3 regions of the Mycobacterium sp. FW102-FHT13B02 genome follow, and region 1 is predicted to be linked to each of the others. Evidence: predicted binding sites of a transcription regulator. Region 1 holds the regulator's gene; each other region holds the start of a gene.
What was found. Region 1 encodes LexA, which represses DNA repair genes until DNA is damaged. Its sites were predicted from a motif close to CGAACANNTGTTCG; they were not measured.
Positions count from the first base shown of each region.

Region 2: a site for LexA is predicted at 1,128-1,141, ahead of AC3WTE_RS11370 (HNH endonuclease signature motif containing protein). Genes of this name have one in related genera too.
Region 3: a site for LexA is predicted at 1,373-1,386, ahead of AC3WTE_RS13290 (HNH endonuclease signature motif containing protein). Genes of this name have one in related genera too.

Region 1 is NZ_JBYTCM010000001.1:478,873-481,070, forward strand. It holds gene AC3WTE_RS02335 (LGFP repeat-containing protein) at 1-869, shown strand, start outside; gene lexA (transcriptional repressor LexA) at 936-1,646, opposite strand; gene AC3WTE_RS02345 (LysM peptidoglycan-binding domain-containing protein) at 1,898-2,198, shown strand, end outside.
Region 2 is NZ_JBYTCM010000005.1:231,466-233,663, reverse strand. It holds gene AC3WTE_RS11380 (peptidoglycan endopeptidase) at 1-165, opposite strand, end outside; gene AC3WTE_RS11375 (SRPBCC family protein) at 517-978, shown strand; gene AC3WTE_RS11370 (HNH endonuclease signature motif containing protein) at 1,146-2,198, shown strand, end outside.
Region 3 is NZ_JBYTCM010000006.1:227,952-230,149, forward strand. It holds gene AC3WTE_RS13290 (HNH endonuclease signature motif containing protein) at 1-1,368, opposite strand, end outside; gene AC3WTE_RS13295 (DEDDh family exonuclease) at 1,478-2,198, opposite strand, start outside.

The DNA.
Region 1 (2,198 bases):
ATACGTACGACTACGACGACCACGAGTTCGGTGACGGGGAGTACGGCGACCCGCAGTATGCGGACGACGGCGGCGACACCGAGTACGCCGCCGAACTCGCGCCCGAGACCGAGCATTTCGACGCTCCGCACGGCGGGCCAGAATTCCAGAGCAACCCGGACGTCATCGACACCGCGCCGACGGTGTACCCCGATTTCACGGCCGAGCAACCTGCGGACGAGGCGCCCGAGGGTGAGTCGGAGGGTGAGTCGACGGCGCAGGCCGAAGCCGAGGCCCAGCCTGTGGACGCTGCCGAGCCGGCTGAGCCCGCTGAGTCCGAGCCGGACGCTCACGAGCCCGCCGACGAGCCGACGGCATCGGTGCAACTTCCCGAGGCTCTGCGCCGCGGGGGCGCGGCGGCGGGCCTGACCGCGGCCGGGCTGGCAGGGTTCGCGGGCCTGCGGCCTCGAGACTCCGGCGACCGCGGGTGGGCTGCGCCGGCCGCCGCGGATGCCGGTGCCCCGGACGCTGACGTGCACGCGCCCGAGGAGCAGGTCGTCGATGCTGCGCCGGCCAAGGTCCCGGCGAGCGAACCACCGGGCGAACCGGCGGCCGAGCCGGGCGCGGACGCCGCGCCGGCAGAGGACACCGTGACGGCCGGTCCGGCCAGTGGCAGGCACCATGCCCTGGGCGCGGAGGAGCCCGAGACCGCGCAGATGTCGTTCCGCGTGGCGACCGGCGCGGAGCCGCCTGCCGGCTACGTCATCAAGGCCAACACAAAGTCGGGTCTGTACTGGGTGCCGGGTGCGCTCGGATACGACGACGCCGACGTCGAAATCTGGTTCGCCAGTGAGGAATTCGCGGTCACCAACGGATTCGTCCGAGGCTGACCGCGCCGACGGCCGAGCCCCGCTGCGAGCGACTGCAGCGGGGCTCACCTATTGGTCTGGCAGGCGTCAGATCTTGCGGATGACGGTCACGACCTTGCCGAGGATGACCGCGTCATTGCCCGGGATCGGGTCGAAGGCCGGGTTGTGCGGCATGAGCCACACCTGGCCCTTGGCGCGCTTGAAGGTCTTCACCGTGGCTTCACCGTCGATCATCGCCGCGACGATGTCCCCGTTGTCGGCCACATTCTGCTGGCGCACGACGACCCAGTCGCCGTCGCAGATCGCCGCGTCGATCATGGATTCGCCGACCACCTTCAGCAGGAACAACGAGCCCTCACCCACGAGCTCGCGGGGGAGCGGGAAGACGTCTTCGACGGCTTGCTCGGCGAGGATCGGGCCGCCCGCGGCGATCCGGCCGAGCACCGGCACGAAAGTCGGCTCGGGCAGCGCGTCCGAACCCGCCACATCGGTGGTGATGGCGGCGCCGGTCGAGTCGTCCGCGCCCCGGACGTCCACGGCTCGTGGGCGGTTCGGATCGCGGCGCAGATAGCCCTTCTTCTCCAGCGTGCGCAGCTGGTGGGCCACCGATGAGGTGGAGGTCAGGCCGACGGCATCGCCGATCTCGCGGATGCTGGGTGGGTAGCCGCGCGTCGTCACCGAGGTGCGGATGACGTCGAGGATGGTCCGCTGACGTTCTGTGAGGCTGCTGGCCCGGCCACCCGACCGGGATTCGGGGGTGCGATCGGTGCCGTCCGGGGTATCGGTGCTGTCGCTCATGTGGACGAATCTAGCCCAGTGCACACGATTGATCAAACATGTGTTCGAGATCGGGTCGATCGGCGTGTCGCGGCCGCGTCCCGCACGTGACGTGGCGAAAGCGAGGGCGAATCGGCGGAACGGAACTTGTCGGTGGGTCGTCGTATCGTTCGCAACAGTTCGATCACATGTTCTACCGTTCGAACATTTGGGCGATATAGTCGAACACAAGAGCGATCGAACCTATGTACGAACTCAGGAGAGGAACCGACATGACCGTCATCACCCGCGAGTACCCCACCGACGTCGTCGTCCGCACCGTGCCTCGGCGTGCAGACGTGAATCGTCACCGCCAGGCCCGGCTGCGGCCGGCCGGTTCCCGTCCCTCGGGTGCGGCGTTCCAGCATCGGGGCACGGGCGTGCTGAGCTCCCGTGCCTCGCACCGGCGCAACCCGGTCACGCCCTTGACCACGGTGCTGCTGGCTCTCGTCGCCGCGGGTATCACGGTGTGGCTGGGCCTGGTTGCGCAATTCGGAGAGGCTGTTCAGCCGACCGCATCGACCGCATCCGTAC
Region 2 (2,198 bases), on a different contig from region 1:
GTTGAACCGGTCGCCGTAGACGGGACGGCCGGTGGCGGCGTTGGCCACCCAGGAAGCCAGTCCGGAGCAGTCAGTGCCGCGTGCCGTGTCTCCGCCGGAGATGTACGGCGTACCCGAAACCTGGCTGACTAAAGCCAGCAGCGATGCGGTCGCAATAGCAAACATGACGATGAACGCTAGCAACGGAAAATTGAAAGCGTCAAAATTCTGTGTCTGCCATCACGTTTCGCGAATCGTGTGGCGTGCGTTACATGACGGTTTATTCACATCATGTTGGGGCAGAGGCGATTTCGAGAACCTGCAGGTGAATGCACAAAACATACTGCCATACACAGCTTTTCCGCAAATGCAAGGTCGCGACGGCTGTTGTGGAGCCGTGACCAGCTAATTCCACGACCGGTGCTGCGGGCCTCCGCGCGGTTTGTGTGCCGGTTTCGGACTCCGTGTGGGTTCTTCAGGCCGTGCCTTCGGCGGACCTGGGCTCACCTTCTGAAACGGTCAAGTTACGGTGGGTCGATGTGGATGTCCCGGTCCCGATTCGAGCTGAGGGAAGAGGTGCCGGCGGCACCGGACGACACCCGTACCTTCTATGCAGATCTGGCGAACATGAAGCTGGTGCATCCGCTCGTGGTGGCGGTGGACTGTCTGGTCGATCGGCAGGACGCACAGGGCCGCCGCCGCGACTATCGGGTGCGAGATCGCATCCCGTTCGGCCCGCTCGCCCTGGCGGTGGCCTATCGGGCGACGGTTCTGATCGCGCCCGACGGGGTGGTGCACACCGAGGCGCGCCAGTGTCCGAGAGTGCGGCTCCGCGGCACGGTCACCTTCGCGGCGTCCGGCGCCGGCACCGTCGTCACCGAGACAGTAGATATAGCAGCGCCGCGGCCGCTCATCGCCTTCACTGCCGCGCAGGCGGAGAAGGCGCACGCGACGATGCTGGCGGCCATCCGGCGCCACTTCGAGGACAGTTCGGGCTGATCAGCTTGTCGGATGAGGGTGGCGCGAGATGGGCCGCCTGCCTCCGCGGGCGGTCCATCTGAAGACCTTTGGTCACTTTGTTTGCGCTGGTCACGTAAGGTTACTGGCGTCACAGCGTCGACAGCGTCGACGGTTTCTTGTCAGTACTTCGAACTAATATTCGAAGTATGGGATTGACTGATCGGGCCTCCGTCGAGCAGGTGTACGCCGCTTACGAAGCCGCCGCGGCTGCGATCGCATCCCTGGACTACAGCGGACTGCCCATCGAAATGTTGCTGGAGTTGCAGTCCCGCCGCGAAACCCTCAAATGCGCCGCCGAGGCGGTCGACCACCAGATTTTGGCCGCCGCCCAGACCCAGGCCACCGCCAAAGACATCGGCGCCAAAGACTGGCCCGAGGTCCTGCACATCCGGCACCGCATCAGCCGCGAGGAGGCCCGCCGAAGGGTCCGCGACGCCGACCATCTGGGGCCGCGGTCGGCGATCACCGGCGAACCCCTGGGCCCGGTGTGGGAACTGGTCGCCGCCGCCCAAGCCGACGGTGCCATCAACACCGAGCACATCGCGGTGATCACCGGATTCTTCACCAAAGTGCCGCTGTGGCTGGACCCGCTCACCTTGGCGCAGTGCGAGGCCGACCTGGTCGCCGCAGCCCGATACCAAACCCCCGAGGAACTGCGCAAAGCCGCCGCCGACCTGCTGTACCGGCTCGATCAGGACGGCCCCGAACCCGACGACCACGAACCCGACCCCAAACGGTCGTTCGTCATGGGTAAACAGCAGCCCGATGGCCGCTCGGAAGTCAAGGCCAGCCTCGATCCGGAAGCACGGGCCTACTGGGAGACATTGTTCGAAAAGTTGGCCACCCCCGGAATCTGCAACCCCGCCGACCCCGCACCCTGCATCTCCGGCACACCCACCCAAGCCCAGATCGCGGGCGACACCCGCACCGTGGCACAGCGCCAACACGACGCGTTCAAAGTGGTGGGCCGGATGCTCCTGGCCTCCGGGCAGTTGGGTGCCCACAACGGGCTGCCCGTCACGGTCGTCGCCACCACCACGGTGCAAGAACTCGAACGCGGCGCCGGCGTCGCCGTCACCCACACCGGATCGAAACTGCCGATGCGGGATCTGATTCGCATGGCCGGTCACGGCGCCCACCATTATCTGGCGGTGTTCGACCAGCACACCACCATCCCCCTCTATCTAGGTCGGGCCCGT
Region 3 (2,198 bases), on a different contig from region 1:
GCCTCCGCTCTCGGGTGGGTAGAGCGTCGGGTGGTGGTACTGATTGGTCCTGGGTCGGCCGACGTCCAGGAGCGGTGGTGGGGTCCAGTGGGTGCGGCCGTTTTTCATGGTGGTGCTCCAGCCGCCGGTGTCGGCGAGAACGTTGTCGCAGCCACACGCCAGGGTCATTGTGTTGACGTTGGTGAGACCGCCATCGCGCCAATTGTCGATGTGATGGACCTGCGAGCGCGAGGCGGGAGCGGTGCAATTGGGCTTGGTGCAGCCATGATCGCGGCCGAACAACGCGAAGCGTTGAGCAACGGTGGCGGTGCGCCGGGCCCGGCCCATGTACAGGGGTTGTTCATTGTGCTGGTCGAACACCCCGGGGTAGTGGTCGGCACCGTTGGTGGCGGCCATCTGCAGCAGATCCTTGATGGGCAGCTTGCTGCCGGTGTGGGTGAGTGCGGTCCCGGTGCGCTGCTCCAGTTCGGTGACGGTGCAGGTGGCGACGACGCTGACCGGGACGCCGTTGTGCTCACCGAGTGTTCCGGAGGACAGCAGCATCTGGAACAGCGTTGTGCAGGCGTCGTGGCGGCGCTGGGCCGGGGTGCGGGTGTCGGCGGCGATCTGCTCGGCTGACGGGGTTCCGGAGATGCAGGGCTGCGGGTCAGCCGGATTGCACATGCCGGGGGCGGCGTACTTGTCCAGCAGGGAGTCGAGGTAGGCGCGGGCTTCGGGGGTCAGGGTGCCCTGCAGATCCGACATCCCGTCCGGTCGTTGTTTCGACACGGTGACACCGCGTTTGCGGGCACGTTCGGCATCATCGGGTAGCGGTCCGTCTTGGTCGAGCAGGTAGAGCAGGGCCTCGGCGGCGGCGCGCAGTTCTTCCGGGGTTTGGTGCCGGGCACCGGCGACCAGGGATTGTTCGAACTGCCGACTGGTGGTGGGGTCGACCCAGCCGGGGAGTTTGTTGATGAACTGGCCGTTCACTTTGACGTGTTCGGGGTTGATCGCACCCTCGGCCTGGGCGGCGGCGACGAACTCCCACACGGGCGACAGCGCCCCTCCGGTCAACCCGGTGCGGGGCGCCAAATGCAGGGCGTCGCGGACCCGACGGTTGGCTTCGGTGGTGTCGATGTGCAATCGGATGCGCAGCACCTCAGCCCAGTTTTTCGCCCCCAGCTCCCGGGCCGTGGTCTGGGACTGTGCCGCGGTAAGAATCCGGTGATCGACGGCCTCGGCCGCGCATTTGAGGGTTTCGCGGCGCGACTGCAACTCCAACAATGTCGGCACGTCCAGGCCGGTGTAGTCCAGGGCTGCGAGCCGGGCCTGCGCCGCCTCGTAGGCGGCGTAGGCCTCCTCGACAGCGGCCGGATCGGCGAATCTCATATATCGAACACTGGTTCGAATCACCGACAAATGGCCGCGACAAGTGGGGCGCTAGTTACCTACCGTGACCAGCGCAAACAAAGTGACTAAAGATTTTCAGCAGAGACCGCTAGAACAACATGAACTGGTCGCCGGCCGGCGTCCGGTCGACGAACTCCTCGACGTCCGAGCCGCCGACCACGTGGCCCAGCAGCGTCATGAATTCGGCGTCCGAGACCAACGGGACGCCGAGCTCCCTGGCCTGGTAACCCTTCCCCTGGGCGGGCGCCGGGTCGTTGCAGATGACCAGCGAGGTGTGGACATCGACGCTGTCGGAGTAGGACAGCCCGACATGCACGATGCGCTCGATCACTTCTTCGTGCGTGCGCTGCATCTCACCCGACAGCGCCACCCGCATGCCCTGCACCAACGGCTGGCCCGGGACGAACCGGCCGGGGTTGGCGTAGGCACACGGCAGCCGCGACGCCAGGACTTTCAGCGGCCGGAGTTCGTCGTGCGTGATGGCGCCGCTCGGCCAGCGCTTGCGGCCTACGTTGCGGATGGGCAGCCAGCGCCGGTGCTCGCGCGCCGCGGCCAGTGCCGGTTTGAGGATCTGGGCCAGCACCATAGCGTCGTCGAGGGCATCGTGCGGACGAATCTGCGTCGCGCCGTAGTGCGTCGCGAGGGTCTCCAGCCGCAGGTTCTCGGTGCCCAGGTTGAGCCGGCGGGTCAGCTCGACGGTGCACATGACGCTGTCGACGGGCAGCACCGCGCCGACGCGCTCGCACTCGGCGGCCAGGAAGGCGTAGTCGAAACCGGCGTTGTGGGCGACCAGCGTGCGACCGGACAGC